2 regions of the Peribacillus sp. R9-11 genome follow, and region 2 is predicted to be linked to the other one. Evidence: riboswitches for the same ligand, from Rfam matches in the RefSeq annotation. Region 2 holds a riboswitch; the other holds the start of a gene.

What was found. Region 2 has a riboswitch for preQ1 ahead of RE409_RS21580 (VUT family protein). Riboswitches for the same ligand answer to the same signal wherever they lie in the genome.
Positions count from the first base shown of each region.
Region 1: another riboswitch for preQ1. It lies ahead of RE409_RS02275 (QueT transporter family protein); the one in region 2 lies ahead of RE409_RS21580 (VUT family protein).

Region 1 is NZ_CP133763.1:451,677-468,362, forward strand. It holds gene RE409_RS02205 (DUF6583 family protein) at 1-63, shown strand, start outside; gene RE409_RS02210 (hypothetical protein) at 113-316, shown strand; gene RE409_RS02215 (hypothetical protein) at 780-1,226, opposite strand; gene RE409_RS02220 (5-bromo-4-chloroindolyl phosphate hydrolysis family protein) at 1,483-2,139, shown strand; gene RE409_RS02225 (toxic anion resistance protein) at 2,136-3,308, shown strand; gene RE409_RS02230 (nitroreductase family protein) at 3,320-3,889, shown strand; gene RE409_RS02235 (SEC-C metal-binding domain-containing protein) at 4,097-4,603, shown strand; gene RE409_RS02240 (S8 family peptidase) at 4,944-5,942, shown strand; gene RE409_RS02245 (YcnI family copper-binding membrane protein) at 5,986-6,648, opposite strand; gene RE409_RS02250 (copper resistance protein CopC) at 6,667-8,298, opposite strand; gene RE409_RS02255 (VOC family protein) at 8,474-9,343, shown strand; gene RE409_RS02260 (cadherin-like beta sandwich domain-containing protein) at 9,401-10,852, shown strand; gene RE409_RS02265 (PAS domain-containing sensor histidine kinase) at 10,942-12,567, opposite strand; gene RE409_RS02270 (TVP38/TMEM64 family protein) at 12,683-13,339, opposite strand; gene RE409_RS02275 (QueT transporter family protein) at 13,461-13,946, opposite strand; PreQ1 riboswitch class I at 13,953-13,997, opposite strand; gene RE409_RS02280 (YbaK/EbsC family protein) at 14,165-14,686, shown strand; gene RE409_RS02285 (hypothetical protein) at 14,950-15,762, shown strand; gene RE409_RS02290 (DUF3892 domain-containing protein) at 15,947-16,243, opposite strand; gene adhP (alcohol dehydrogenase AdhP) at 16,522-16,686, shown strand, end outside.
Region 2 is NZ_CP133763.1:4,424,936-4,441,621, reverse strand. It holds gene queC (7-cyano-7-deazaguanine synthase QueC) at 1-385, shown strand, start outside; gene queD (6-carboxytetrahydropterin synthase QueD) at 385-855, shown strand; gene queE (7-carboxy-7-deazaguanine synthase QueE) at 848-1,576, shown strand; gene RE409_RS21590 (DUF4260 domain-containing protein) at 1,658-2,005, opposite strand; gene RE409_RS21585 (TetR/AcrR family transcriptional regulator) at 2,057-2,626, opposite strand; PreQ1 riboswitch class I at 2,888-2,930, shown strand; gene RE409_RS21580 (VUT family protein) at 2,982-3,524, shown strand; gene RE409_RS21575 (hypothetical protein) at 3,547-3,702, shown strand; gene RE409_RS21570 (TolB-like translocation protein) at 4,235-5,266, opposite strand; gene RE409_RS21565 (permease prefix domain 1-containing protein) at 5,279-6,142, opposite strand; gene RE409_RS21560 (PadR family transcriptional regulator) at 6,142-6,483, opposite strand; gene RE409_RS21555 (alpha/beta hydrolase) at 6,772-7,512, shown strand; gene RE409_RS21550 (DUF421 domain-containing protein) at 7,691-8,395, opposite strand; gene RE409_RS21545 (anti-repressor SinI family protein) at 8,571-8,741, opposite strand; gene RE409_RS21540 (TetR/AcrR family transcriptional regulator) at 8,799-9,395, opposite strand; gene RE409_RS21535 (CAP domain-containing protein) at 9,618-10,766, opposite strand; gene RE409_RS21530 (hypothetical protein) at 10,814-11,113, opposite strand; gene RE409_RS21525 (winged helix-turn-helix transcriptional regulator) at 11,442-11,804, opposite strand; gene RE409_RS21520 (MFS transporter) at 11,984-13,213, shown strand; gene RE409_RS21515 (aldo/keto reductase) at 13,369-14,211, shown strand; gene RE409_RS21510 (MarR family winged helix-turn-helix transcriptional regulator) at 14,377-14,820, opposite strand; gene RE409_RS21505 (NADH:flavin oxidoreductase/NADH oxidase) at 15,014-16,042, shown strand; gene RE409_RS21500 (hypothetical protein) at 16,348-16,554, shown strand; gene RE409_RS21495 (rhodanese-like domain-containing protein) at 16,641-16,686, shown strand, end outside.

The DNA of each region.
Region 1 (16,686 bases), 1.7 Mb from region 2:
GATGAAGCTAGTTATGACGGTTATTATCAATTTGAAGACAAACATTCGGATGATAAGTTTTAGGTAGGGTGTGTTTTACATGAGAAACACGTTGGTTTTTACTTCCTTTTATTTGAAGGTACTATTAGAAAATAGGAAGGCAGCCGAAGGAATGTGGCTGACTCCTATTTTCTTTTTATTGGGCGCAGCAGTCATTGGAAACTACTTTTTGAAAGAAGAGAGCCGAGTACAGCCATTTAAAGTAGCGATAGTAAAGATGATCCTACGGTTGAAACAAAGTTGGTCATCGAACAGCTTACAGATAGTCCACATTTGAACGGGATTATGACCAAGTTTGGAGGTTGATCAAAAAGAGGCAGAAGAGCTACTGCAAAACCAAACTGGAAATTAATCATTGTTGAAAAAAGACGGCCCAGCAAGGAAGAACAATGGTGTACATTACATATGACATGAGCGAAATCATGAAACTCTGTGACCGAATCGGTGTTCTGCAATATGGCGTCATGAATCACAGGTACCCTCAAGGAAGCGGCCGAAAGCTTCGGGGAATAAGGCTATTACAACATATCCCTAGAAGAAGTAGTATACAGACTATTAAGCGAAACGGATGATTGTTTGGAGAACTGGCAAATCAGTTAAGGCAACCCGAAATGACCGTTTTGTTAAGCTTTATACCTCTTAATCAATCGTTTGATTAATTCCATGTTCTTTTGATGAAAGAGCTAGTGAAAACGTAAAAAAACAGCAGAGGCCCATAATGAGCTCCTGCTGTTTTTTTCCTAAAAGCCATCATCTGTAGCGGAGAATGGGATGCTCAAGTTCCTTTCCACGGCCCGCAGTCTTTGATTAAGTCTGTTCAATCTGTTCGTATGACGCTGATCATTTTGGCTTAGCCTAGTTATTTCCTGGTTAACACGGTTCACTTCTCGATTCACCCGCGTAATCTCTTGGTTCAGTCGATTGATTTCTCTCGTTTGTTGCTCATTTTGACGCTCAAGCTCCCGAACTCTTCTTTCAATTTGTTGAGTTTGCGGCGGTTGTCTTTCAAAATCAAACTCCTCGGGCAAATGGTTATATGGATCGTCTTGAATCTGCTGAAAATTCCAATCTTGCTGTGGTACATATTCATATCGTTCGGGTTGTTGGAAGTATGGGTTGAAATTAGCCTGAATGTACTGATGATTTCCATTTTGTTGTGGAAAAGGATAAAAACCGTGTGAATTCATAGTTAGCTCTCCTTTGCAAACGGGATAGATACCCTATAACTTATGTGAGTTCTAGTAAAGTGGCAAGGCGATAGCCTAAAAAGAGTATAATGAAGAGGGGGCATTTTCCAATGAAAATATAAATTCATCGCTAAATTTGCAGAAACCATCCTGTTCCTATATCGTTTAAGTAGGAGAAAATTTTCTTCCATCTTGAAACCAATTACTGTGATAATCGTATATATAGAAAAGAGTGTAAGTCAGGAGTGTAGTGAAAATGAATCGCTTTCTTGCCGATGTTGTTCCAATATTAATTGCATTTCCAATGGTTTTGCCGGTTTGGCTGATTAGCTATTTTGCATTGAATCAATCGTTTGTTCTTTCTGTTGTCTTTTCCTTAGTTGGAGGGGGCCTCGCATACTGGCTAAGTTCCGTCTACTTTTCCTCACGATTCCTCAAAAAACATGAATTGACAAGAAAAGAATATCAATATATAAAGAAAAATTTAAGTGAAGCAAAACCGAAAATATGGCGAGTGCAAAAGGCACTAATTTCGGTCAGGCATATCTCTTCTTTTAAACAGAGGAAGGATATGATAAAGATGATCAGGAAAATATATAGTCTTACCAAAAAAGAACCAAAGCGCTTTTACCAGGCGGAACAATTTTATTATTCCCATCTGGATTCAGCCACGGAGTTGGCAGAGAAATATGTTTTTTTATCTCAGCAGCCCAGAAAGAATAAGGAGCTCGAACTATCTTTAACAGAAACACGTAAAACTTTAAAGGATCTTACTAAAACTATAGAAAAGGATTTATATAAAGTGATTGCCGATGATATAGATAACCTCAACTTTGAATTGGACGTTGCGAAGCAAACCATTAAAACTAGAAAAGAGTCACAAGTAATCGATGAAAGCAGGAGGTTAAAATGAATAATAATGATCCAAACCTGTTAAATAATACGACTAACTCCAATTTAATTGATGATCTTTTAGCCAATCCATTTGACGAGGTGCAGCAGTTGGAGAAGCTTTCTCCCCAGGAAGCGAAGCCGGTCAAACTGATTGATGTCATTCCGGAAGAAAACCGGGCAAAGGCCTACCAGCTTGCTGAACAAATTGACCCAACAAATCACCAGGCGATGATTTCCTATGGTACACCCGCTCAATCAAAACTCTTAACCTTTTCGAATTCGATGCTTGAGCATGTACAAAAAAAGGATGTAGGTGAAGTGGGCGACATTATCAGTGATTTAATGAAGAAGTTAAATGATCTGAGCCCGGATGAGCTTAAACCGGATAAGCCCTCGTTTTTTGCGCGTATGTTCGGGAAGTTGACGGGATCTGTACAGGAAGTACTTTCTAAGTATCAAAAAACAGGGGCTCAAATTGATCGAATCAGTGTAAAACTCGATCGGAGCAAGAATATCCTGCTATCGGATATCGTAATCCTTGAAAAGCTTTATGAAACGAATAAGGAATATTTTCAAGCGTTAAATGTCTACATTGCAGCGGGGGAAATTAAACTTGAAGAAATTCATGAGAAAACAATTCCAGAGCTAAAGAAATCTGCGGAATTAAGCAATGATCAAATGAAGTTTCAAGAAGTCAATGATATGCGCCAATTTGCTGAAAGATTAGATAAAAGGCTGTATGATTTGAAATTGAGTCGTGAAATCACCATTCAAAGCGCCCCGCAAATTAGGCTGATACAAAACACAAATCAGGCGCTTGTCGAGAAAATCCAATCTTCAATAATGACGGCCATTCCACTTTGGAAAAATCAGGTTGCAATTGCATTGACCTTGATCAGGCAGCGTCATGCTGTGGAGGCACAAAAGCAGGTTTCCAAAACGACAAATGATTTGCTATTAAAAAACTCGGAAATGCTGAAAATAAATACCATTGAAACGGCTAAGGAAAATGAGCGAGGGCTTGTCGACATTGAAACATTAAAGAACACCCAAGCTAATTTAATTTCCACGCTTGAAGAAACAATGCGAATTCAAGAAGAAGGCAGGCATAAACGTCGACATGCTGAACAGGAACTGGCTGCGATGGAGAATGAACTAAAGCAGAAACTTTTAGAGATAAAGGGATAAGGAGAGATTACATGGAAACTATTGAAGCTATAAAAACGAGAAGAAGTATTGGGGTTGTTAAACAAGATCCGGTACCAAAAGAATTGATTGAACAAATAATTGAAGCTGGAACGTATGCACCTAATCATCATCGAACAGAGCCTTGGCGTTTTTTTGTACTAACAGGAGAAGGAAGAAATAAACTAGGGCAGGTCTTTGAAGAGATAACAAGAATTGAAAATGCAGATGATACCCCGGAGAGTTTAATAAGTAAGATGGAAAGACAAAAAAAGAATCCACTAAGAGCTCCGGTCATTATTGCAGTAGGTATTGAACCTAGTGATAAGAATAATGTTTTAGTATCCGAAGAATATGCAGCAGTGAACAGTGCCGTTCAGAATATGCTTCTTGCCGCACATTCTCTAGGTCTTGGGGCAGTATGGAGAACTGGCAAAATCACCTATAATACGAAGGTTCGGGAATTTTTCAACTTATCCTCAAAAGGAGAAATACTAGCATTCATTTACTTGGGTTATCCCGATATGGAGCCAAAACCGGCTAAAAAAACACCGATTGATGAATTGACTACTTGGATCGAATGAAAAATTAATGGGAAGTAAATATAGGAGCAGTTGCATCAGTATAAACACACTGCGGCAGCTGTTTTTTTGTTCGATAAGATTTCTTTAATAGGTTTTTACCATATAGGATTTTGGCTTTCTTATGCTTCGTTTCAAGTGACGATTGAGGTTTTAGGTTGTACAATACATAGGGTGAATAAATTTTGATGAATTAGGATGTGTCTATAGATGAGAACGATTGATCCATTTGAGATTCTAGATGGAAAAGCGATTAAATATTTGGATGTTTTTGGCGTTGAGGATGGAATTGCTTTAAAGAGTAAGTATGAAGATAAAACGTATTGGATATATGATTATTATTGCATGCATCAGACCTGTGATTGCCAGGAAGTGTACCTTGAATTCGTGGAGGAGCGCAAGACCACCAGTCAGGCCGGACAGCATTTTGGAGTTCGGGTTTCATTCCGAGATAATCAATTCGTCCTAGAGGATTATAATATTTCCAAGCAAAAGGCGATGGATATTGCTGAAGACACGTTAAAGTACAGTAAAGACGTAATGGAACTGTTTAAGAAGCGCTATCAGCAAATGAAGGAAAAAGGCTCACAAATTATCATGGAGAGTGCAAAAGCGGCTAAAATGCCTCATGTTCATACAGAACCAGTCATCGGAAGAAATGAGCCATGTCTATGTGGCAGCGGGAAAAAATACAAAAAATGCTGCGGTGCAGCTTAAGTTCATTTAAGGGAGGCTGACTCGATTCGGAGTCGCTTCTTTTTTTTGAAATCTAACATGGAAAAATAGAATGATTTCATAAATAAAAAAAATACTATAGTATTACAGGAACGTTTGTTCTATAATAAGGGTACCAGATAGTGACAAGAAGAAGAAATAAAAAGTAGTAATTTAGACGGAATTTTCCGAATACTCCTTTTTTATTTTCAAAAATCTGGTATATATAAGAGAGAAGAGTTTTTTGATCTCATCTCTTTCAACGGTAGACGGCAACCAGACGGGATAGAAGATCCCCCACTGATGGCAGTTTAACTTATTGAACGAAGGAAGGGGTAATCAAATGACAAAAGAAAAAAGATTAATACCTTACAAAGTTCTTGAAGTAATGGACACGGTTAAAGAAAAAATTCCTGAGGGTGTAGAGCTTGTGAAAGCCCCGGCAATTTGGGAAAAGAGCAATTATGGTGAAGGCGTGGTCGTTGCTGTCATCGATACAGGCATTGATAAAGAGCATCCAGACCTCAAAGAAAGAATTATTGGTGGAAAGGATTTTACCAATACCGGGGATTATCAAGATGATAACGGGCATGGAACACATGTCAGCGGTACGGTTTTGGCTGCCCTTAATAAAGTTGGAGTAGTTGGAGTGGCTCCGAAAGCAAGTATTTTAGCGTTGAAAGCCTTAAATGGAAAAGGACAAGGCGATATAAATTGGATTAATGGAGCTTTAGAGTATGCGATTAATTGGCAGGGGCCTAATGAAGAAAAGGTTTCAGTTATTTCACTTTCCCTCGGTGGTCCTCCAGATGAGGCGGAACATAAGCTTATTCAAAGAGCGCTTCAGAAAGATATCCTTGTTGTATGTGCAGCTGGAAATAGTGGGGATGGGCGTGATGAAACGGATGAATTGGATTACCCAGGGGCATATCCCGAGGTAGTGGAAGTCGGAGCCGTGGATTTAAGCAGAAATTTGGCGGATTTTTCAAATACAAATGATGAAATTGACCTGGTAGCGCCAGGAGTTGATATTCTCTCTACGTATCCAGGAAATAGATATGCTAGGCTGAGCGGAACGTCTATGGCAACGCCTCATGTAAGCGGTGCGGCAGCTCTTTTGAAAGTGATTGCTGAAAAGGAATTTGGCCGTAAGCTAACTGAAGCGGAATTATATGCACAGTTAGTGAAAAGTACAGAAGATCTGGGAATAAGCAAAAGAGCCCAGGGGAATGGGCTACTAAACTTAACAATAGCGGAACAAAGAGTTGAAAAATCCATTAAGATTACCATAGAATCAGAAAATCTTCAGTTACCAAGTAAAACGGTGGTCATGGAATATTAAAAATAAAAAAGGTGTCCCAAGAAATTTTGGGACACCTAAAAGATTATTTTTTACTTTTCCTAATGGCTGCTAAAAGGGCTACAATAGAGAGAATCAAAGATATCCCTGCAAGAGTAATGATCAGTGTTTCATTGCTATCATCTTCTGTTTTTGCAGAATCCTTTGAACTGTCGGCTGAATTTGAAGCTGCGTGATCACTTTTTTCTGCATGGCTATGGCCCTCAGATCCTGTATTAGCTTTGGAAGCTACCGAAATCTCAGTTACAGAATGCGGTAGATTGGAGCTTTCATCTCCACTCCATTCAACAATTTCACCATCTTCATAATATTGAAAGGCATCCCAAGCTACATTTGTTTCTTCTTTAGGGTTTTGGGCAACGAATAAAAATTGCTGGAATTGTCCAGCGGCAATTCCTTCATCGGTCGCTTCCCATGTTACCGTTTTTACATGACCTTCTTTGTTACCTTCAGTTGTTACTTTCCACCCTGGTACAGGCTGGTAGCTTTCAAAAGTAATGCCTTCCGGTATCTTTAAAGTCACCTTGGTGGTGGCAGTTTCTTTTTCAACGGGTACTTTAAGTGTATAGGTTTCCCAAGCCTCAGGTGCAGATGAACTAGGCTTAACAGTAACGTGTGCATTCGCTGAACCAGAAAAAATGAATAGTGCAGCAAATGTAGAGATAAGAAGCTTTGAAATGTTTTTCATTTAAATAAATCCCTTCTGTTATGAATTTCCTACTAATATTGTAAAATCGGCATCAATTGAATCTAGACTTTCAGTTAATCCATGGACCTGAATCTTCCACTTTCCTGACATGGTTAGAATCGACTTGGATGTAAACGTACCTGTATTTTCTCCCTGAAGTTGAAGTTTTATTTCTCCTCCGCCGGTATCTACAGGCTCCATTATGATTGTAAGCTGTTCAACTTCGGTATAAGGCATGCCTTCATCATTGGATATGTTTACTTGGATTCTGTTTTCACCGACTTCATTGGGAGTTACCATTAACGTAACCTCATTATTTTCTGCAGTCATCAAAGTTTTCTCAATTGGTCCTGGAGAAGACATGGCCGTTTGGACATTTGTTAATAGAGCGGCTACAAGGAGAACGACGATTCCTACACCAAACTCTATTCCCACACTATAACCAAGTTTTTTTTCTTTCTTTTTCCCCCTGAAAAAATGAAATGCTCCTAAAACGATCATGACTAACATGAGACCAACTTTCGCAAGTAACAATTGTCCATATGTTGTTTTTAACAATGAATGGATAGTCGGTACATGCTGTAAGCTGCTATATATCCCGCTAACGATCAGTATGATTACAAACAGAAATGCCCATCTGGAAAACCTTTGAATGATTGACCAGTAAAATATTTTCTTATCTTCTGTCTGCCGATCAGCAAGCCCAGGCAATATCACCAATAAGGCCATAAGGCCGCCCAACCATAAAGCCATGGACAATAAATGGAGGAAATCCATCAAAACGGCCAGAACCTGATTAGGAACAGCTGCCGTATGTCCAATTGAAGCCTTACAAACCATCAAGCTGACTATTATGATGAAAGAAAGATAGGGTAGTGATTTATTCAGGGAGTTCTCTAGCATGAAATAAATCACTAAAAATAGAAAGAGCAATATTAGAATTTCAACGATCCAGATGGCTCCAAAGTTTGTAGCATTCAATACTTCTTTTATATAACTCACATTAAATGCATCAGTCCAACCTACGCCAGCGTCAATCGTCACCTTTAAAGGCAGACTGAAGAAGATGGAAAATGCTAAACCTGCATATGAAAGCCAAAGGTATAGACGGGCTCTTCTGCTGGCTTCAAAAAGGCGAGAATCCTTCATTAACGATAATTGGAAAAAAAGGATTCCGGTAAGGGCTGCAAAAGATATGTATTGAAGACTTTGCAGGAAAACGTTGATGGAATTCGGAAAACCTGCATTCATTTCGGGATTTTCTTGGTCTGATAGGCCCGCTGAATCTCCGAATTGAAAGGGGATTGTCCCTTCAATGGGGTGGCCATCACTCGAAACCACTCTCCATTTTATGTTGTAAATTCCTTCATCGAGAGTGCCTTTCCACTTAGCTTCCAGTATTTTTTCACTTTGTTCCGAGATTGTACTGTCTTGAATTTGTATTTTGTCCCCATCTTGGCTGAATACCTCAAGTGAATGGAAAGCTGGTTGTATATTCTCACTGAATTGAATGCTGATCTTTTCAGGAAGAGTATCCATTGCTTCATTTGGACTAGGATTAGAACTTATAACAGAAGCGTGACCAGAAGCCGTTACTGGATATAAAAGCAAACTGAATAGGCTGATAACCAGCCATAAATAATTCTTCATATTGGTGCGTCATCACCCTTTCATAAGATTATGCAAGCTCAGTATAAAATAAAAATGTGAAAAAACAGTGAAAAAAAAAATACTTATATAAGGAAATTAAGAAATACTAGAAAGAGATAAAATACCTATAATAAATTTACCACTTAACGTAACTAAAATGAAAAGAGGACAGAAAATGAAATTTCAAAGTTATCCCAACACCTATGTCGGCTATGTACATATCATTATAGAGGATTTATCGCGTAGTTTAAAATTTTATAAGGAGATTATTGGATTCGAAGTACTTGAGCAATCTGCTGATAAAGCAGTGTTAACAGCAGATGGGAAGACGCCACTACTGATTTTGGAACAACCAGATGGTGTAACACCGAAGCAATTGAGGACGACTGGTTTATATCATTTTGCGCTTTTAGTACCATGCAGAGCTGATTTGGCTAAGATATTACTGCACTTGATTCAATGTCGATATCCGCTGCAAGGAGCTTCGGATCACTATGTAAGTGAGGCCATTTATTTAGGGGATCCTGACGGAAATGGAATTGAAATTTATTGTGATAGGCCGGAAGAAACCTGGAAGTGGCAGAATGGGCAAGTCGAAATGGGTACGGAGGCCCTTGATGCAGAAGGACTATTAGCAGAAAATGATGAATCACCTTGGGCAGGTCTGCCAAGTGAAACCGTAATGGGCCACATTCATTTACACGTAGCAGACATTGGTGCTACCGAAGAGTTTTATACAAAAGGACTAGGCTTTGAAATTGTTGTACGATATGGAGGGCAAGCCCTATTTGTCTCTACAGGCAACTACCATCATCACATTGGCCTTAATACATGGAATGGAGTCGGGGCTCCTGCACCGGAGGCAACAAGTGTAGGACTGAAATCGTTCACGCTTATTTTACCAAGTGAAGAGGCACGAAAAAACACAGTAGAGCGATTACAGCAATTAGGATCATTTATAAACCAGGAGAAAGAAGCTGTTGTAACAAAGGATCCGTCAGGAAATGTCATCCATTTAGTCGTTCCCACATTAAGAAATAATTAAGGTTTCTTTGTTAACCTGACCCTACCACATTTGCAGGAATAATAGGGGGGATAGGCGTTGTTAAAGAAAAGGTTTAAAGAAAAAGGTGTGAAGGTGATCTTGGTCGGTTCTCTTGTGGGAATGGGAACGTTCACTTATATGCCTACAGCAGAGGCTACGGAGGATACAGCGGTCACACAGGGAGAGGCCCAAACGGTAAATACTCTATCTAAGCTCGAAATAGATGGTATAACATTGAATCAACAGTTTTCTGCCGATGTTTTAGAGTATAGTGCAACAGTAGGGAAGAATGTTGAAAAAATCAGCTTACTTGCTGAGAGTTCCAGTGAGACTGCTACCGTATCAGTGAATGGTATACAACTGACAAATGGGAAGGCTGAGGATTTTTCTCTTCAAACTGGTAAGAATACGTTCACGATCACGGTCAGTGATGGGATAAATGAAACGACTACCTATACCATCCAGGTTGATAAATCGGAAAGCGATGACAACCTTTTAACTGCGATTGGATTATCAAAAGGTTCTTTAACATTTGATGCGTCTGTAACAGCTTATAAGGTTTCTTTGGCGAATAAAGTCAATACCATTACGGTGGCTCCAACAGTGAGTGACAGTACTGCAAGGGTAAACGTAAATGGAATAGATGCAACGAGTAAAGGAGTAAAGGTGAACCTTCCAGTTGGTAAGACAACGGTGAAGATTGTCGTTGCAGCAGAAAATGGAGATAAAAAAACATACACGCTTACGATTACAAGGGCTGCAGCTAAAGCAAAGAGAACCGAAGATAAGGATACCTCTAAAGGAGATGAAGCTAAAAAGGAATCTTCAACGGGAACAAGTAAAACTCAACCTTCCTCCGATAACGGTGACAAACCATCATCAACTCCTTCGGATTTATCCAAAGGTCAAGTGCTAAGTAGCCAAGCACCTAAAGCACAGCAGATTGCAAGCATTTCCACACAAAAACCCTTATCGGATTCTGTTAAAAAGGCAATTTCAGCTGGGTCCGTAGGTGAGGAAGGCAATACCACACCAGTGTTGAACACTTTGACAGTATCAAAAGGAACGTGGAACAAATCTTTTGATTCTGATGAGCATACATATCATATCGAAGTCGATAAGGATATTACCTCAGTCCAAATTGAAGCTATAGCTAGCGCAAGTGGAGCTACGTTAAAATATGACGGTGAAAGCAGTAAAACCGTAACGATTAAGAATAAAGCTAAGACTGCAATTTCAGTTACAGTCTCAAAAGATGGAGCACGACGTACCTACGTCCTTGTTTTCGATAAAGATATCGATGTAGACATGGATGAGGAAGAAACTGTAGATGATGCCAAAACTGAAAAAGAGGCAGTAGTTGGAGCAAAACAAATGAGTACATCTAGTAAATCGGAAAACCTTAAATCCAATAACAGAGGTAGCCAGATGATGCCGATGGATAATCAATCAACAGAATCCATCTCATTTTTGGGGAAAATAAAGAAATTCGTTCTCTCTCTTTTTTAATATTACCAAGGGACTGTTTCAAAAAATTTGAAGGGGTCTTTTTTTAGACTACAAAAAAAGGACAAGATTTAATAGGCTTGTCCTGAAATTTATATTGGTAAAACAATTTTGACTTCGGTTCCATGATTTAGCTCGCTGTTAAAACGAACCTTTCCTCTGTGCGCCTCAATAATTCGGCAGCTAACGGTCAATCCTAGACCCGTTCCTCTTTCTTTAGATGAATAAAAAGGTTCTCCTAGATGTTTCAAACGATTTTTTTCGATTCCACTTCCATTATCCCTGATGGTTATGGAAAGGGTATTGTCTATTTGCTCAAAATCAATCCAAATGTGATCGGCGGAGGCCTCCATAGAGTTCTTAATCATGTTTATAAAAACTTGTTTGAGCTGATTTGCCTCACATGAAAGAAGCGGGATTTCATTTTTTACATCTATCGATATTTTTGTAGAATATGAGTCTGCCTCTGGTTTAAGCAAGGTTTTGACTTCATCCATCAGTCCAATAATTTGGTGTTTACTGAATGGGAGTTCCTGAGGTTTTGCAAGAACAAGTAATTCGCTTACAATCAGATTGATTCGGTCTAATTCACTGAGCATAATAGTGTAGTATTGTTCAAAGGGGTGGTCGCTCTTTTTAAGTAACTGGACGAATCCTTTTAAAGAAGTTAATGGGTTACGTACTTCGTGTGCTACACTGGCAGCAAGTTCACCGACTATTGACAACTTTTCGGTTCTTCTTAAGCGTGCTTCCGTTTCTCGGATTTGAGTTACATCTTTAGCATAGGTAATAATTCCGACTAATTCATTTCCAATAAGCATCGGGACAAATGTACATGAAAGTAAAAGAGACTCCCCGTATTTCGTGAGAAACTCTATATCTTTTCCTTTTTTTATCCCCTTTTGGTTTTCGACGACGTATTGACAGGATGTACGAATCAGTTCTTCATCTTCTGCGGAAAAGTTTAACTCAATAAAAGAGGCACCTTGGATTTCTTCTTGATGAAAGCCTGTAACTGTTTCAAACCTTGGATTGACGGTGGTAATTATTCCGGTTAAATCAAGCATCAGCATCGGATAAGGGTTGTGTTCGAACAATGATTTATAGCGCTGTTCACTCTCAAATAATTGATTTTCTGCGACAACTCTTTCAGAAATATCCCTGCCAATGACCACTAATCCTTTTCGGGAACCATCTTCAAAGAACAAAGGAACTTTGATGGTATCAAAGGTCTTATGATTGCCGTTGGGTAGCGGGATGATTTCCTCACACCGCGTAATCTCCTTTTTTATCCACGTTTCTTCATCTGAAATTTCACAGTAGATTAACGACTCTTTATAAAATTCGGAGTATTCTGCGAGCTCACTGTCTTTTTTCCCCTTATAGTCTACATGTTCCAATTGAAATAATTGCAGACCAAAGGTGTTGGATTCAAGCCATCGGCCATCTCCATCCTTGAAGTTAACGAAGTCTACCATTGAATTAATGAGCGTGCGACGACGCTGTTCCTCTTCTTTTAATTGCTTGAATTTTTCTCTTTTAGCCAAATAAAGAAATAAAATCAAGCCTATTGATAAAAGAAAAACAATTCCTTCTGCTCTTTGGAGTTGAATAAAGACCTCTTTGTTTTCAATATTAGTAGTTAAAAAGTAGTCGAACACGACTAGCGTAAGAATCCCAAATAGGATATATAGTACTAAAATGGAGCGTTTGGACATGGAGATTCTCCCTGATTTACGACATTTCAAAGGTTAAAAATACATACACATTTTAACAAACTATCAAAGAAAAATATATGCAGAATCATAAATAAAAAAACAGGAACCCTAACAGTCACCTGTTTTTCCTGAAGAAGGTTACTTTCTTTTTCTTCTTAAAGCGTTTATAGATAAGGAAAAATAGTAAGAAGAGGAAGGCGAGTACAGCTAGTGTATATTGGTTCATTTCCACAGATAGGAGACCATAAGGGATTAAGGATAGAAAGAAAAAGTATATAAGATTGCCGAGTGCGGTCGCTAATAAAAAATCCTTGAAGGTTACAGAACTGACTCCTGCTGCCAAGTTAATTAAACTTGTTGGTATGAGTGGGAATATCCTTCCGGTAAACACGTACATAAAGCCATGCTCTACAACGGATTCTTTCCATTTTGGGCCCATTTTCTTTAAGAGAGGTGCCTGAAACCAGTTCCTGGCTGCATAAAAAATGAATCCTGATGCAACGACACTTGTAACCCAACTCCATAGGTACCCATATATGAATCCAAATATCGCGACATTGATGGTTAGGAGTAAAATTAAGGGTATAATGGTAAAAGAATTTTGGACAATCATCAACACAAATGTCACAACAAAAGTAAGCAAAAGGTTTTCTGTCAATATGGTTATAACTGAATCCAAATCACTTTTCCAAACCATGGTGAACAATTCTGCATTGGAAACGATAAATATTACTATTACCAGTAGACCGATTAAGGTCAGTATTTTTTTCAAAAGGTCACCACCATTCATTCTAATAGTTTATCATCTTCAGGTTCAATGGTGAAAAAAAGAGCTCCCGCATGAAGCAGACAGCTCTTTTCCATTATAGTGGGCTAACGACGCAAAGATTCCTTTATAGCCACTTTTCAAACTGAATTCTTTTGTTCATTCCATAAATGATTGGCGCACCAATCAAGAGGACAACGCACTCACCGACAGCCGTGGTCATCCAGCTAAACCAGAAAGGTAAGCCAAAGGCAAGGTTCAGTTCAATTGCAATTAAAAACATTGTGAATGTGAAAAAGATAATCGTGGCGATCATTCGTCCTTTAATGCTTTTTATGAACCGAGATACAAAAATGACAAGCAATAAGGCGAGCACGGATTGCCCTACCCCAAAAATCAAATCATACGGCACCATCGGCGAAAAGAGCAGATTCGATATGAAAACGCCGCCCACTATGCCGTAGATATATTTTTTATTGAATACAATCAGATGATTCAACATTTCCGGTACACGAAATTGAAACATCTCAAAAGCTATTGGTTTAAACACCAATGAGACCGCCACATACAAGGCAGCCAATAACCCGTTTATCACAAGTGTACGAACATTCATTTTAATCTCTCCCTAGTTTTTTATCGTGGGATGGTTACGAACCACGGTTAGGCGTTTGCCCAATGATTAATAGTATCCCATGTAAGCTTGTTTCGTCAATTTGTAAAGAATGGTTTCAAAATAATAAGGTTTCAAGCTGTGGATGTCTCAATGATTTTGATTTATTGCAATAAAGGATGATATTATTTTTACATGTACTTCAAAGGAGTGGATATAATATGTCGATCGAGAGTGTCAAGAGCCATTTTAAAAAATGGAATCGGGAAGGCGATGTAATGGAGTTCGAAACATCGAGTGCTACGGTGATTGAAGCAGCAGAAACCATCGGTGTTATTCCAGCGCGAATTGCTAAGACTCTTTCCTTTAAGGGGGAAGGTGAGCATGCGATTTTGGTTGTTGCCGCAGGGGACGCAAAAGTGGATAATAAGAAATTTCGTCAGACGTTCGGTTTCAAGGCACGAATGCTGTCAGCTGAGGATGTGCTTGAGCAGACTGGTCATGCCATTGGAGGAGTCTGCCCGTTTGGGTTGGCAAATGACCTAGATGTTTTCCTTGATGTGTCGATGAAGCGCTTTGAGTCTTTATTCCCAGCATGCGGAAGTGCGAACTCTGCAATAGAACTTAAACTTGCTGAATTATTTGAATATTCAGGAGCAAAGGATTGGGTTGATGTTTGTAAGGCATGGGAAGAAGAGCAGAATGAGGAAGCAGCAGTAGGTAAGGCAGTTGATGGATTTTGATTTATCGTACCAAAAAGAACCACATAGAATGGAAATGAGTCCACTTGGGTGGACTTTATTTGTTGATAACGAGAGACATTACCTGTTCCCTTTTTATTACTGGGTTTTTAGTTATAAGCTTTTAACTTGTTCCGAATAGGTTTGCTCCCATTTTCTTCTGAAAAGTTGACCGCAGATGTAAATTAACGGTCTAATTAGGGGAGGTTTGTTCAACATGGCGCATAGGCAAATCGTTCAGAAAGTTCGTAAGTGGAGGGTAAAAGATGTTCAATGAAAGCTATAAAAAAAACAATAGCAGTTACCTCAGTCTTAAAACTCTTTATGAAGAAAATATCACGGTTAAGAGCATTGCCCAGGAACTTGAGTTTTGCCATAAAAACGATTTAGCACTGGGGATACAAAAAGAATTGGAAAAAAAGAATTTCGATATATTGGCGGTAGAGGATCAAGGGGAAATTATCGGATATATCGAAAGGCAAGAACTTGGTGAAGGTAAGATTGCGGAGTATTTGAAATGTTTTACACCAAGAGAATTGGTTTCGGACTCAACCCCTTTGATTCAACTTCTTCATATTTTTAAGAATAAAACGAGGGTGTTCGTGTTAGAGAATAATTCAATTAAAAAGTTGATTACCCACGCTGACCTTCAAAAGCCTCCAATCAGAATGCTGATTTTTGGATATATTACCCTTTTGGAAATGAGGATGAGCGATATCATCATGGATAAATTCGGGGATGACAGTTGGTATCCAATGATCAGCGGAGATCGTTTAGAAAAGGCTACCGAATTATATAGGAGGAGAATCGATAAAAATGAGGATATCAATTTAATAGAGTGTCTGCAAATCAGTGATAAATTCGATATCATTCATAAAGATCAGGAATTGAGGTTCTTCTTCCAAATTCCTTCTAAAAGTAAAGGAAAGAAAGATGCGAATGCCATTCGAAAATTACGGGATAAGATTTCTCATGCTAATGAACTTGGGTTGGACATGTCCTGGATAGAAATCATCGAAGTGGTGGAATCCTGTGGCCAACTGCTCGAAATCTCTGAATCCTATCGGTATGAAAAATAAAATGATGGTGAGAGACGTTTTAGGTAGACCATACTTCAAATAACTCTGCAATTTTTAAAGCAGAGCTGTAAAGCATTCTCAAGACGAACTGGAATTAAGGAGAACCAGCTACTATGCTGGTTCCTTTTTGTTTAACCCCCTGACAGAAAAAACTGCCCATACGTGAGGCAGCTTCTTCAAATAGTTAGAACTCCGGTAGTTCATCCAGGTTATTTTCCTTTACCCCATCGGGCTCACTCCGCAATATGTCACGGCCATATTTATGGAAGACATCAACATTGGCGAGGTTGCCTGCCTTAGCTTCCGAAAGAGCGGTGGGATAGTCAAGCTCCCGCCCAGAATTTGTTTTGATGGCAATAATATTGTCATCTTCATTTTTTCGTACTGCGATAATTTCTTCTTTTCCAGTTGTATCATGTTGGTTTACTTGTGGGGTTCCCTGCTGTTTGTAGGATTCATATGCTTTTTCAAATTGGTCCATGCTTGGACACCTCCTATTTATAGGGTGAGCTATTTGGTCAGCAATATACAAACCAGGTTTCGTCCAGATTGAGCCGCATTTTTGTCAAAATGGGCCGACTTTTCGGCATTTTTTTATGAAAAGACTGTTGTCCGGGCTTTATTCTTCTGGCATGGCACTTGCATCATAAATAAGTGGAAGTGAGAAATATCCACTTAAAAAAGGGAGGAATATGAATCATGAATGTAAAACAAGGGGCAAGTACTGCGGATGCAAAAAAAATACAAGACGTTAAGACAATGAAGGCGGCGGTCGTCAATGAATTTAATCAAGAGCTTGAGATTAAAGATGTACCAATCCCTGAATTAGAATATGGTGAGATATTAGTGAAAATTAAAGCATGTGGCGTGTGTCATACCGATTTACATGCGGTACATGGTGATTGGCCGGTAAAACCGAAGCTG
Region 2 (16,686 bases):
GTTTGTACCAGGGCGGAATTTGCTGTTCCTTTCGTTTGCCGGTGTATTGGCAAGCCAAATTGGGGCTAAGCATATTGTCACTGGTGTCTGCGAGACGGATTTCAGCGGATATCCAGACTGTCGCGATGTATTCATTAAATCGTTGAACGTGACCTTGAATTTGTCGATGGACCAGTCATTTGTGATTGATACGCCGCTTATGTGGCTGAATAAAGAGGAAACATGGGAGCTTGCGGATCAGCTTGGCGCATTTGATTTCGTCCGTGAGAAGACTCTGACTTGTTATAACGGGATTATATCCGACGGCTGTGGTGAGTGTCCGGCATGTAAGCTTCGGAAAAAAGGGTTGGATGACTATGTAAGCAGACGGCAGGTGCTTAAATAATGTACGGTTTTACTATCGTGGATAAGCTTCAAAAAATAGATAAAGATATTCAGCGGAATCAATTAAACTACTCAAGTAAGCGGGTCATGGTCAGCAAGGAATTCACCTTTGATGCCGCGCACCATCTTCATGACTATGAAGGCAAATGCAAGAACTTGCATGGCCACACGTATAGGGTCATTTTCGGATTGAGCGGATATACGGATTCACGCGGTTTGATGATAGATTTTGGTGACATCAAAGAAATTTGGAAAAATGAGATTGAAATACACCTTGATCATCGTTATTTGAATGAAACATTGCCGCTCATGAATACAACAGCTGAAAATATGGTTGTCTGGATTTATGAAAAAATGGCCGAAGCCCTTTTAACCAAGAATTATGAGGGTGCTAGAGTCGAATTTGTTCGTCTATATGAAACGCCGACGAGTTATGCTGAAGCTAGACGGGAGTGGATGGAAAGTGAGTAAGCTGCCTGTTATGGAAATCTTCGGCCCGACAATACAAGGGGAGGGCATGGTCATCGGACAAAAGACCATGTTTGTTCGGACGGCAGGATGCGATTATTCTTGTGCCTGGTGTGATTCCGCGTTTACTTGGGACGGGACTGGTAAGGAAGATACAGTTCAAATGACTGCCGAAGATATATGGGATGAGCTGAAGCGAATTGGCGGTGAGGGCTTTTCCTTCGTTACAATATCAGGTGGAAATCCAGCACTGCTGAAAAATCTAGATGGCTTGATAGCAATTTTAAAAGATAATGGAATGAAAACCGGCGTGGAAACACAGGGAAGCCGTTGGCAGGATTGGTTTCTCGATATTGATGAACTGACTATTTCACCTAAGCCACCGAGTTCTAGGATGAACACGGACTTTGAGGTGCTTGATCGAATAATATCTAATCTTGCCAATCGACATCCCGATAATCATGTCTCGTTGAAGGTTGTAATCTTTGATGATGAAGATTATCAGTATGCGAAAAACGTACATTTCCGGTACCCGGATATTCCTTTTTATTTGCAGGTTGGCAATGATGACAGCAGGACGGCTAATGATCAGCAGCTGATTAGCGGACTTTTGAAAAAATATGAAAAGCTAATTGATAAAGTAATAGCTGATGATGAACTTAGAAATGTGAAAGTGCTGCCGCAGCTGCATACGTATATATGGGGAAATAAGCGGGGAGTGTAAAGGAAGAGAGTAAGAAGCAGTGTGATGCGCAAGATCAATCACACTGCTTTTTTTATGCGGACAATAAACTAAATACCACTATTATACCTCCTGAATGTGTGTAGCCTTGAAAGCCGTTGTGTATTTAAGGCCATATCCTAAAAAACGATCCATTCCAATATGAGCCGTCCAAATTAAACCTACCATTAAAATTGTATCCTGGTTTAGAGAAACAGCTAGTAAAATGATGAGTATTGATATTGTATAAGTATGAAACAAGTTATAAACCTTGGCACCAATTTGATTATTGATTAGATAGGCTAACATAGAAATGTCAGGTGTTAATAGTAATAAAAGGAAAATCAACCAGCTAAATTCATTTATTGAATAGATATAAATTATCGCTATAAGAACTATAAGCCCTTCAGAATGTATTAATTTTTTCACCATATTTAAGCCTCCTAATCTTTATTAACCATTGGTCAATGTATGTGCAAAAAATTATACAATACTCTTCATAATATTTTTAACGTGAAAATTAGCTAAGCTTTTTACATCTTGATATGAAAGTTGTGTATTAATATAAAATGTTATAAAGCCGTGGAGCGAAAGGAAAATAGACCATATTGATGCAGGGTTTAGTTTATTTTCTGTAAGGTCAGTCAGAGAACTGATTAGTTTTTCATATGTTTTATTAGAATCAAGTTGAAGTAAATGTTGAATTTCTTTTTCTTTAGATAAAAACATGATTGCATAATGATTTTGCTGGGTTAACCCAAACTCTATAAAGCATAGTAATATCTTCTCTATTTTTTGAGAAGCATTATTTTCAGTTAGGATGATATCATCTATTTTATTATTCAATAGAGAAAAATCCGTTTTTACCAAACTATAAAATATTTCGGCCTTATTTTTAAAATGATAATAAATGGCGCCATGACTACAATCTAATGTTTTAGCTAATTGCCGCATTGAAACTTTTGAATACCCAACGGATGCAAAAAGTTTCCGGGCTTCATTCAATACCATTTCCTTAGATAGTTCTATTCCTTCTGATTTCCTTGGCGACATAGTATCACCTCCATATTTATTGACCAGTGGTTAATAACATCATATAGCATTGTTTTTCAATTGTCAAATATTAGAATAAAATGATTTGACAGGAGCTACTCCAATCCACATATGTAGTAACAAAATTCGAAACATCAGCCATAAGTCTAATTATTAATAAAGTATTTACTGAATTCGTTTTAGAAATAGGTAATGTGGAAACTTCTTGATTTCCATTCGTTTTCAAGCTACGATAAATTAGGAAAAAGATAATCCGCTCATGCGGAAGAGGTTCTAGCTACCCTCTCAAAAAAACTAAGAAGAACAGTACTCTTTCTTAGGGTGCTGTTTTTTTTGTATAAGGAGAATGTAAGAAATGTTAAGAATTATATTGTATTTAGTGTCCATTGTCACCGCGAATGTGGTTACAGCAGCTTTTGCACCATTACAGCTTGGTGTGTTTATTATTCCGATGGGGACATTACTAATCGGGGGAACCTTCATCTTTCGGGATCTAGTTCAGAATAAATTTGGCAGAGTGAAGACGTATGTGTGCATTGTCACGGCACTAATATTATCAGCGTGCGTATCATTTTTATTAGGAGATACCCTTTTAATTGTGTTTGCTTCCGCACTATCGTTCGTGGTGGCAGAAACAGCTGATACTGAAATTTATACCCGGTTAAAACTTCCGATGAGTTGGAGAGTATTTTACAGCGGGATTGTCGGAGGATTTTTCGATTCGGTGATATTTGTTGTGATTGGACTTAGCCCACTTGGTGCCAACGTTCTGCCATGGGAAGCCGTACCCGCTGCGATTTTTGGCCAAATCATTGTTAAAACAGTCATTCAGTCAATCGGTGCCGCGCTGTTGGGCCGAATCAATGTAAGACTGGAGAAGCGCGTTATCTCCGGTTAAAATAGTAGGAGGGAAGCACTCAATGGATGGACCCAAAAAGGAAGAAGATAGATGCTATTGCCTGGAAGCTTTTCGTGAAAAATATGGTCCGGATGTCCAAGGAGACTGTATGAAGCTATCCTGCGCCAATTATCGGAAGCATAAGGGAATAGACAATCAAGATAAACGTAAACATTAATATAAATAGGAAACGATCTGTATAAGTAGAGAAGGAAGGACCAAATTTGGTTCTTTTTTTTTGTGTGAATTATAGGTTCGCGAGTAAATCGTGAAAATTCACGAGTAAATCAGCCAAATTCACGAGTAAATCGTGAAAATTCACGAGTAAACCAGAAACTTACGAGTAAATCGTGAAAATTCACGAGAAAAACAGAAACTCACGAGTAAATTAGCCAAACTTACAAGTAAATCGTGAAAACTTACGAGTAAATCAGCCAAACTCACGAGTAAATCGTGAAAATTCACGAGTAAATCAGAAATTCACGAGTAAATCGTGAAAATTCACGAGAAAAACAGAAACTCACGAGTAAATTAGCCAAACTTACAAGTAAATCGTGAAAACTCACGAGTAAATTAGCCAAACTTACAAGTAAATCGTGAAAACTTACGAGTAAATCGTGAAAACTCACGAGTAAATTAGCCAAATTCACGAGTAACCCCATAAAAAAAGCTTCCGGCACCGTCAATAATTGGTGTCGGAAGCCTTTTTATTAATTAGGTAACAAAATTTCTTCCGGGTTGTCTCCATCAATCCCCACTTTATATAGGTGATACTGTGGATCGCTTTTGCCGAATTTCTTATCTACCATAAAATAGACCGTTTTTGAATCGCTGCTGATGACTGGGCGATCTGTGTATTCTTGAAGATGGGTCAGCTGCTTTTCGGTCTTGGTTTTGAGGTCATAGCTATAAAGCTCATAAATATAGGTACTACCTGATTGCTCGTTGGAGATGGACTGGAAAATCATCGTTTTTTCATCCGGGGTAATTGTGAAATCAAAAATATCGACATCACGTTTAGAGTCTGTAACGGTTTCGATACCTGTTTGGTCAAATTTCACTTTGAAAATCCGTTGATGCGTTTCGAAAATCTCATCAGCCGTTTTAGCATCCGCATCATCATCGGTTTGATAATAAGCGGCTTTTCCATCTGTGGTGACATTTAGGGAACTAAGACCATATTTCTTAAAAGAGGTCAGCTGGGTGGACTCCTTTTTTTCTATATCAAATTCATAAATATCGAGATCGTGAGGGCGGGGACCCGTGATCGGCGAATAGTTTTTAAACGAACCGGCTCCAATATAAAAGAGAGAGCGGCCGCTTTTTGTGAAATCGAGTTCTGTGATCAGGAAGTCTGCTTTGAATAATTCACTGATTTTCTGTGATTTCATATCAAGAAGCTGAATGGAACTAGTTGAATCTTCTTCTTGGTTTTTTTTAGCTACAATAAAGGCAAGCATATTTCCATCGTAGGAATAAGTCGGGTCGAGGATTTGTTCATCGTTGCTCAATTCAAGGACTTTTTCTTCAACGGATAATGTTGGATTATAGAGTTTTAATTGTGGTTTTCCCTTAAAGTGTGTGACGTATGCAATTGTACCCTGAGTGGATACGTCGTATTGATTGGTTAAGCCCTGCTGCTTTTCATTTTCTTCTTTTTTAAAGATCAAGCCGGCGATGACAAACAAGACAGTCACAATCGCAAGCGTGATCAGAATGAGATAGATGTGCTTCTTTTTCATTTGAAGGACTCCTTAACGGTAGAGTATCATCATCGTAAAAATAATTGCTAGAACAAGTAATACCTGTAGAACAGCACATATATTTGATGCCGTAGGATGCTTTTTTAACAGTTTAATCTGTAGGATATATAACGAAATCCATAAGACAGTCGGGATGAAAAATAATAGCATAAACGGCTGGACTTCACTTGAGAAGATTAAAAAAGCATATAAGAAAAATAAGGTAACTGACAAAATAAAGATGCCGAGTGTAATATTGGAAATGTGCAGAAGTTTTACTTTTTTTAAATTCTTTCCACTATATCCTGGAAGAACCAAGGCTGTTTTGTAAATGAGGTAAAGGGATAGTAGGAGAATCGCTGCCATAATCAGGCTGAATAAAGGAAATAATGTAAAGTCAAGGGCGGACGCAATTCCCCATCCATATATATAGACAAGGGCATGGGTCACTAACACGGTGTTGACCATGATTTTCCGGTTGATAGAGACTAGGAGGTTAAGTGTAAGTGAGAGTAAAGTTGCACTAGTCAGTATCGAAAAAAGAAGCCAGCCGATGTAAGCATCTCCTTCTTGGAATAGTTGCAGCGCATACACCGAAAACGTAAAAAGAATTGAAACGATGGATAAAGTCAGCATAAGCTCTTTTCGGTATGGAAAAATGGCCTGCTGAATTTGACTGCCGATTTCCCATTCGTCGCCAAAAAGGATTAATGCCATTTTCTCGGCTTCTTTTGGGGTCTTCCCCTGCTTTATTAAATCATCCCGGCTCAACTCCAGATGGAGAAGCAGTTCTTCAAACATATCTTCTTTTTCTTCCTTGGTACAATCGGTTTGGTTGACTATTTTTTTTACATACTTTTCAAATGTTGTTTTCATCAGAAATCCTCTGCGCTTTTCCGAACTAAATTTTCAAGGAAGGTAAAGCTGCTGCGTTTACGTTCAAGCTCGGTTTGGCCGCTGTCTGTGATACGATAATATTTCCTGCGTCCGGACTCGGACTCTTTCCAATACCCTTCTATAAATTCCTTTCTTTCTAAACGCTTAAGAGCCGGATATAGGGTGCCTTCACTGATTTCGTATTGCCCCTCGCTCATTTGCCTTAGAATCTTCGTCATTTCATAGCCATACAGCTCTTTTTGTGAAAGAAGTGAAAGCAGGAGGAGGTCAATACTTCCCTTCATCAATTCTTTATCCAAAAAATCACCTTCTTTTTTCATTTGCTTTAGTGTAATACGATGTACATCGTATTACAAGGTATATTTTACTTTTTTAAAAAAAAATGGTTAAATGACGATTGCTAAATAAAATCAATCATAGTAAAATGTGCTTCTGAACGGATGAGTTGTAAAGAGTGTGGTAAGGATACTATATACTTGATTTAACTGTTTTAATGAAAATACGGAATAGGATAGAAGAAATCCCACTCAAGGGGTATTAATTGATTTTTTTTTGAAAATCATTTAGATTCTATTTATCAACAAGAGCAGAAAGAAGGTCCTAGATAGATGAAAGTGAAAGCACCTGAGTCATTCACATACAGAGGTGGAAATAGAGCTGTTCTTTTACTTCACGGGTTTACCGGAAGTACAGGAGATATGAAAAAATTAGGGAAATACCTGAATGATCGCGACTATACCTGTCACGGGCCTCTTTATAGAGGGCACGGAGTATCAGCCGAGGAACTTGCTAAAACAGGTCCAAAGGAATGGTGGAAAGACGTAGTGGATGGTTATCAATTCCTTAAAGATGAAGGCTACGAGGAAATTGCTGTTGTAGGAATTTCTTTAGGAGGAGTGTTCTCATTAAAAGTAGGAATTGAACTTCCTGTGATAGGGGTGGTTTCAATGTGTGCTCCGACGCAAGGAAAAAGTATCGATCGACAAAAAAACCGCTTGCTCAATTATGCACAGGCTTATAAGAAGTTTGAAGGCAAAGATGCAGACCAAATTGCTGCCGAAGTGAAGCTGTTGGAAGAAGAGCCTATGACTCAACTGAAAGATGTGGTGAATATAATAAATGAGACTGGTGAAAATTTAGATTTAATCACATCACCAACTCTTGTTCTACAAGGGCGCTTGGATGATCCCGATTATACGAACAGTGCTACAGCGATTTTCAGTGAAGTCGATACGCAGCATAAACACTTGATATGGTACGAAAACTCTGGCCATATAATCACATTAGGCAAAGAACGTGAGCAGGTTTATGAGGATGTGTATAAGTTCTTAAATACACTACTTTGGTAGAAGCAGAGGGAAGTTTTCTCTATGTATAAACAGGGGTAATCTTGTCCTAAGAAGGCCACCAATTTGATGGCCTTTAACATTCAGGGTATAAAACTACTCTCTTCCTTAAGTAAAAGTAAATCGTATTAAATAGAGGCATAGCTAAGAGGACTTACTTTATATGGTTTAGCTTCAAAATCTATTTGTATAAAAAGATTTTCACTGTATCGTTATTATCAATGGTTGCTAATAAAATATCATATACGTCCTCACTGTATGCAGTTTTTATTCGGTTTTTAAGCCATTCTTCGTCTTTACCAATGCGGGTTAATTCACTAAAATCAATTTTTCCCTCTTTAATAATCGTTCTAGGAAAAGAAAAGGTTTTTGTTACTAGTTCTAAATCGGCAGGGGTTACGGCTTCATATTGAGGGTTTAAAAAAAATGAAATTGTACCATCTGGTTCCCATAATGCAAGCGCAACTTTTTGAATATCTTCAATTTTTTCTTTTCTTAATTCAGATAATAAAAAATCGATAGAGATTCTTGCTTTGGCTAAGCTTTTATAAACAATTTGCCCATTTTCTATAAGGGGAAAAGGAGAGTTTTCAAAAAAACTTCGAAGTTTTCCCCACTTTAGGCTCAAAAAAACGCAAAAAATATATAAAAGTACTAATACGGCTGTCGTTATCAATGGTCCCTTTAAACCTAACTGTTCATCAGATAAAGGATGGGCAAGGATGTTTCCAATAATTAATGCTATTAAAAAATCAAGTAATCTTAACTGAGAAATAGCTCGTTGCCCCATTATTTTAGCTGCAAATAGTAAAAAGAAGTAAGACACAATGGCCCTTAAGATCCACTGAATTATAGTAAGTGCTTCTTGGCCGTGAAAAAAGTCCATCTAAACTCACATCCTTTTTTTAATGGGGTTTAAGGTTTAGTATGGAGCTTTTGACCAATGATTATCACAAGAAAATAATATAGATGAAGTACAAATTAATTAGATTTTCAGATAAAAGATGGACTTCCATATGGAGTCCATCTTTTATTCGCTTTGAAATTATTATTCCTACAAACTAATCTTCCATTTGCGGCTGTAAATCTGTTTCGAAAGCATTATTCATTTGATGCTGTCTAATAAATTTTCTGACCTGTTCTTTTGTTATTCCGCTTTGTTTCGCTTCAATGATAAGCGCAATCCACATTCTTTCGAGCGGTTCCTGCTGCGATTGCTTTATAGAATTCATAATAATACTCCCTATCAACTATATTTTAAATAATAGTTAGAAAAGTAAAATGAATTATTAGGTCTTAACTAACAATCCGTCCAACAAAAGGTGTACAATTTCATTCGCTAATATTTCAGGCTGAATGTTTTCTTCAAAAATTTGAGTTATGGTTAAACGTTCAATAATTCCGACCAAGCTTTCAGCTATAATCAACATGTTAGCATCTGGATGGAAATAGCCATTTTGTTGTTCATAAATCAGGTTTTCTTTTATTTGTGCAGCTAACTGCTTCTTTATTTCTTCAGCCTCTTGAGAGAGAAAAAAACCAATTCGAGTTAAACTTTGATTTTCAGCAAAGAAACGAAATATCGCGGCTAATCCTTGGGTGATTTTGAGGGGAATAGCGTTTAAATCAAGCCCAGTTTCAAGCCGGCTCTGTATAGTAAGATTAAATAATTCATATCGGAATTTCTTAACTAACTCCTTAAAAATGGCCTCTTTACTTTCAAAATACAGATAAAAAGTAGGCTGACTTAAATTTGCTCTATGAACGATTGTACTAACTTTTGTTTCAAAATAACCCTTCCGAGCAAACTCATCTGCCGCGATGAAGAGTAGTAAAGCTCGACTCTGTTCACCGTTGGCACCCTTTTTTCTACCTCTTTTCATCATAAATCCGTTACCCCAAAGTTTAATTTGTCATTATATTACTCTTAAGTATTATCTTATAGTGTTAAAGTTCCAGTCAAGAAAAATAAACTGAATATTATAAAAATAAAAAGCAACTATAATGTAAAGAAGATAACTCTAGGACGGTGTTGAGATTCTTTTAAAATCAGGAGGATAGAATCAAAAAAGGCCGTGCGGGATTTCTCCAGAAACGGCTTTTTGATATTACTTCGTTAAATAATTTTCTGTATAATACGGTTTTGCATTATCTTCAAAGGCGACGCCGACTCCGAGAGATTCAAAATCTTTTTGTAATTTATTTTCCCTGTGTCCGATGGAGTTCATTAACCCTTCATGAGCAAAGATACTGCTGTTCTGACCGGCTGCGAGGTTTTCCCCAGCCATTCGAAAAGTGATTTTGTCATCTTCCATTCGGTCAAAGGGGGATTCTCCTTCAAGGTTATTATGGTTGAAGTAATGATTCACTGCCATATCGGCACTGTGATCCTGAGCGGTCACTTTCACTTGTTTATCCCAAGAAAGGACCGAGAGATCATGGTTAACCCTTGATGCATTAGTCAGGTCAAATAGTTGATATTCAAAGCCGTTCTTTAACTCCGGACTGGCTTCTGCAAAATAGGCACTCTTTTGTTTTTCCAATTTTGCGTCGATAATTTGGATTGATGCAACTGTATTTTTCTCATGTTTGTCATAGAAGATAGTCACATAGCTCTTATCCATTTCAAACATATCGTATTCGCCATCGCTTCGAATCTGGTAATAGACGTTTCCTTTAAGGAGTTTTGTTACAGGATCTCCTAATTTTTCAGTCACTGCTTCTTTAGGCGTGCCGCGTTTAATTCCTTGTTTTGAGGAGATTAAATCTTGGTTCGTATATAATCCAACAACTTTATCGTCAGTATCGTAGGCAACCATGAAGAAATTTTGATAATTTTCGTGATAAGCGAACCAGTCTACGCCATATTCATTCCGGGTTTGCCGCTTTGCTACACCAGCCAGTTTTTCAACAGCAGCCTTAGTGTCGCCAATTTCGATATTACGGACTGAAAAGGAGGCCTCAGCGGGAGCTTCCAATGTTGGTTTTTTCACTTGTTCCGTTTCAGGTTGTTCTTCTTTAGAAGCGTTATCCAACGTTTCTGTTAGCTCGCCTATCAGGTAGTTGACTCCGGTATTCAGCTTGTCCAGGGCAGTCGAAACCTCTGGTCCGTTTATAAGGGAGCGAACATCGGATGCAAAGGATCTAACCCCGGCCTTAAACCCAGACTCCTGAATGTCATTACCATAACCGTACCAAAATCCACCGAGTAGGAGTAAGAGAACAACAATATTAAACAGTTTCCGCAAATCGTTCACTCCTGCTCTATTTGAAATTCAGGAACTATTCTCCTGTTTATTGTTGGTTAAATAGATAAGCTTAAAAGGGGTGGTGAAACTAACAATAAGAGTGAACACAGGATCAGTGACAGTGAGACCTTTTTGGGCAGCTTTTCTCTCCCATTTCCAGTGTACCATCCACTGAACTGCAACTTGTTTCTATACCAAACAAATAATAAAAAAAGTATCGCAATAGAACCTAGCCAGCCATACTGATCCATGTTAACGCCTATGCTTGTATATATGGCGATTAGTACGGTGGAAATAATCGCTCCGCCTAATCCTAATATTAATAAAATACGTATCAACTCTAAAATGACCCTCATATTTCCTCCATAAGTTTATTTATGACTTTTAATTGATTTGGTTTTAATACGATCATGCTATTATACCAAAAGAAAAAGAACTAATAAAAGCATGTTATGCAATCTCATGACCATGGAAAAATGGCAATCCAGTGTGTTGCAAAGTTTGATTGATTCGATATGGGAATATGGAATATGCTGATTCAATCTAGGGTGGCTTTATTTATTTGATCAAGAGGTGACTCATTTACTTGGCACTCATTTTTCCCTAACCAAAAACGAAATCCCTCTATAGTGGATTTCGTTTTTGGTGTTTTTAGATTCTTAATTTTAATTTAAGTGAATTACTTTAATCATTTAATATACTTTCCTCAAGAACGGCAAACTTATCCCCATATACTTTGGTTATATGATTTTCTCCCCACGTACATAGCGCGGTTAAAATACTTTCTAAACTCTGTCCATATTCACTAAGTTCATATTCAACTTTGGGCGGAACTTGGTTGTAAACGATCCGATTGATCACTCCGTCTTTTTCTAACTCACGTAATTGTTGGGTCAACATTTTTTGCGTAATGTTTGGCATAAGACGTTTTAATTCGCTTGTACGTTTTTTACCATGTGTTAGATGGCAAAGAATCACACATTTCCATTTTCCACCTAGTACCTCCAGTGTAGCTTCGACTGAAATATTGTACTTCTTTTTCTGCATAATTTTTTAACTCTCCTTACTTTATAGGCACTTAAAGGTGCCTATAACACTTTAAAGTACGTACTGTTTTTTATTTCTATTATAAATCATAATAACATTTGTCGACAGATTATCACTGTACATTTTATTGCTATAAGCAATTTCATGATAGAACAAATCAATTAAAAGGAGAAGATAATATGATTATAGATAAAAAAAGAAGTACGTTGGCATTACTGGCTTTAGCAATCAGTGCCTTTGCAATTGGAACAACAGAGTTTATTAGTGTGGGACTGTTACCACTAATTTCAAAAGATCTACACATTACAGTGACAACTGCCGGATTAACAGTTTCCTTATATGCTTTAGGTGTAATGTTCGGAGCACCTATTCTGACGTCTCTAACATCTAATATGTCTCGCAAATCTTTATTACTCTGGATTATGATAGTGTTTATTGCTGGAAATACACTTGCGGCTAGTGCTACTGGCATCGGGGTATTACTGACAGCCCGTGTCATCTCTGCCTTAGCTCATGGTGTTTTCATGTCAATAGGTGCTACGATTGCAGCAGATTTAGTACCTGAAAATCGCAGAGCGAGTGCGATTGCCATTATGTTTACAGGGCTAACGGTAGCGACTGTGACAGGTGTTCCTTTTGGAACTTTTATAGGGCAACATTTTGGTTGGAGATTTGCTTTTATTATTATTGTGGCAATCGGCATAATTGCTTTCCTTGGGAACAGCATCCTTGTTCCGTCTGATTTACAAAAAGCTACTCGCACCACGTTCCGTGATCAAATCAAATTAGTAACAAATGGCCGCTTATTGCTTGTATTCATTATTACAGCATTAGGATATGGAGGTACATTCGTTGTCTTTACTTATTTATCTCCCTTGCTACAGCAGGTGACAGGATTTAAAGAAGGAACAGTTGCCGTAATTTTGCTAGTATATGGAGTGGCCATTGCTATAGGGAACACAATTGGCGGAAAGCTAGCTAATCGCAATCCTATTAATGCCCTATTCTATATGTTTCTTATACAGGCTATTGTACTTGTGATTTTATCTTTCACGGCTCCGTTTAAGGTAGCTGGATTAATTACTATTATTTTAATGGGGTTATTTGCCTTCATGAATGTGCCAGGACTTCAAGTCTATGTTGTGACGTTAGCTGAGCGTTTTGTCCCGAGTGCAGTTGACGTGGCGTCTGCTATCAATATTGCTGCATTTAATGCAGGAATTGCTATTGGTGCCTACTTAGGTGGAATCATTACGGATTCTATCGGGCTCATCCATACAGCTTGGATAGGTGGAGTGATGGTGTTTGTAGCCGTAATATTAACAGGTTGGAGTCGATCTCTCGAAAGTAAAGATAGAAAGCGGGAAGGAATGAAAGAAGGGAATAGTAAGAAAGGTGAAGCGTGTTAGGGTAAGAAACTTATTAATAATTTCCACGGTCAAATAATATGTCAAGGGATCATTGCATCCCTTCAGTGAATGCGGAAGATTCCTTGAAGGGATGTAATGATCCTTTAGGGCATTATATGATTTCAATTAATAGAAATTTTGGAGGTAGATTGATTATGGTGAAAAATTTACAAGATACAACAACGTTGCACAACGGTGTTAAAATGCCTTGGTTCGGCTTGGGCGTATTTAAGGTAGAAGAAGGTCCTGAATTAGTAAATGCGGTCAAAGTGGCGATTAAACATGGCTATCGCAGCATTGATACGGCAGCAATTTACGAAAATGAAGAAGGAGTTGGGCAAGGAATCCGTGAGGGGCTAAAAGAAGCTGGAATCTCAAGAGAGGATTTATTTGTAACTTCAAAAGTTTGGAATGCTGATTTAGGATACGAATCCACAATCGCAGCATACGAAACAAGCTTAAAGAAACTTGGCTTAGAGTATTTAGATTTATATCTTATACATTGGCCTGTCGAAGGAAAATATAAAGAAGCTTGGAAAGCATTAGAGACTCTTTATAAAGAAGGAAAAGTTAAAGCAATCGGAGTAAGTAATTTCCAGATTCATCATCTTAAAGACGTAATAAAGGACGCAGAAGTGAAGCCTATGGTCAATCAAGTCGAATGTCATCCACGCTTGACTCAAAAAGAAGTACAAGCATTTTGTAAGGAACAAGGCATTCAACTAGAAGCTTGGTCTCCATTAATGCAAGGTGAATTACTGGATAATGAGGTATTACAAGAAATTGCGACTAAGTATGGCAAATCTGTTGCACAAGTCATTTTACGTTGGGATTTACAAAATGGGATTGTAACGATTCCAAAATCAACAAAAGAACACCGTATAGTAGAAAACTCATCAGTATTTGATTTCGAATTGACTGAAGAAGATATGAACCGAATCAGCGACTTGAATCAGAATCATCGGGTTGGTCCAGATCCTGACAATTTCGACTTTTAATTAATGTAGGGAGATAGACGAGAGTGTGCGTCTATCTCATTTTCAATATCTGTTATTACTTCTTCCCATAACCTTATTTAGGAAGTCGGACATAGGAAATAAGCCCGCATTCTGATGAATGGGGCGCAAAATTTAATGTAACCTATACAGCGTTATCCAGATGAGTCATTCATTCTCCTGAAGACTGCTCTTTACATTAATAAAGAATTTCAGTGCAGTGTCGATATCACTGGTCTTTAATGATTTTTCAAGTGTTTCATTAACCGTTGTTAGTATTTCTTGAAGTCGTAGCTCTCCCCGGTCTGTTATGGTTGCACATACACCACGGCGATCATCTTCATATCCAAGCCTTTGAATGACACCACAACTTTTATTTTCCATTCTTACAGAAAGTCTGGACATCGCACTTTGGCTTAAGCCTACTAACTGCTGCAATTCTAATAGCCTCAGTTTTTTTTCCGGAGTTTTCGATAAAAATAATAGAACATAAAACTCATTTAAAGTCGTTTGGTGTCTTGCTTGCAATATTCGATCTAGCTCATTTGAGAGCTCGGCATGAATACGTGTAAAGGATAGCCATGTATTTATAAGGTTTTGTTCACTGGACAATTATTTTCGCCTACCTCTGCTTACTTATTTTAAATATAACATAAATAAAAATAAATGTACCAACAGAGGATAACGTTTACAACATCAGAATTAGGTGTTCAAGAGAATCTGATTAATTGACACAAAGTTATCAAGATGATATAAATGCATGTGCATGCATTAAAAAATAATCTGTAAGGGAGATATAAAAAATATGACTCATTTATTTTCACCTTATCGTATAAAAGAGCTTGAACTTAAAAATAGGGTTGTTATGCCACCAATGTGCCAATACTCTGTCGAAGCTGAGGATGGTATCCCTACAAATTGGCATCTTCATCATTATGTAAGCAGAGCAGTTGGCGGAGCTGGATTAATTATAGTGGAAATGACCGATGTAGAGCCGGACGGACGTATTTCGAATGGTGATCTTGGATTGTGGTCTGACGATCAAGTTGAAGCTTTCGCCAAAATTGTTAAAGAAGTTCATCAATACGGTGCAAAAATCGGTATCCAAATTGCTCATGCAGGGCGTAAAGCGCAGGATGCAGAAACGCCGGTAGCGCCATCAGCCATCGCGTTTGACGAAACGTTTAAGACACCAAGAGCTTTGGAGACAGAAGAAGTTAGGGAAATGGTCGATAAATTCCGTAACTCAGTTAGAAGAGCCGTTCAAGCAGGCTTTGACGTTATTGAATTGCATGGGGCACACGGATATTTAATTCACCAATTCACCTCGCCACTTACGAATAAACGTGAAGATGAATACGGAAAAGACTTAACTAAATTTGGAGTAGAAGTAATTAAAGCAGTGAAAAGCGAAATGCCAGCTGATATGCCTTTAATTATGCGTATTTCTGCAAAAGAATACGTGGAAGGCGGATACGGTCTGGAAGAAAGTATTGAGTTTTCCAAAGTCTTTAAAGAAGCCGGTGTGGATATGTTCCATGTCAGCTCTGGCGGAGAAGGCCCGATTGGAGCAGACGGAAGACCGGGCACGCATGCTAGCTATCAAACGCCATTGGCTAGGGAAATTAAAAAAGCTTTGGATATTCCAGTGATTGCTGTAGGTAGATTAGATGATCCAATTCTTGCAAACTCAATCATTGGAAATGAAGAAGCAGATTTGGTGGCCGTAGGAAGAGGGATGTTGCGCAACCCTTACTGGTCTCTAGAAGCATCAAAAACTTTGAATAAACAAGTTGAGATTCCTAAACAATATGAGCGAGGTTTCAGACATTAAGAATGATTTATTAGTTCAAAATAAAACGCTAGCGAAAATGATATTCGCTGGCGTTTTATTTTTTAAATTAGCTGCCTTGTTAGGTGCGCTTTTATCAGAATGGTTATAGACATAATAAAAAGATGAGTGTTTTTAAAAATAGGGGTTCAGTTCCTCACCATCTAAATGGATGGAGGACTGGACTTTTTTCATGTAGTATAAATGTGGAAACATATTACAAATAAGGCTGAACTTCCGAGGGTATATACCATACTATTACACATGTACTTCGTGAAAGAACTTTAGTTAATGGAAGGAGGAGTAACGTGGGGGAAAATAAAAAACAATTTCTAGGATTAGCATGTTTTTTAACATTTCTAATGATAATGTGCATGCTTTTTATTAATTCTTATTATAGTCATCGGGGTATAATGGATGCCAGTAATAAATGTTTTGATCATAATGGAATGCCTATGGTAGAAAAAAGTGAAAATGCATTTTCAATTAGCTGGTCGGTTGTATGTGAACCTTAAATATCCATAATCCATAAAGTAATGTTTGGCTGGAATATTTGTTATAATAAATAAGAAAAATTAAACAATAATTTGAGGTGCTAAGTATGGAAGAAATCAAAATCGTTACAACAGAAGAAGTGGAAGCTAAGC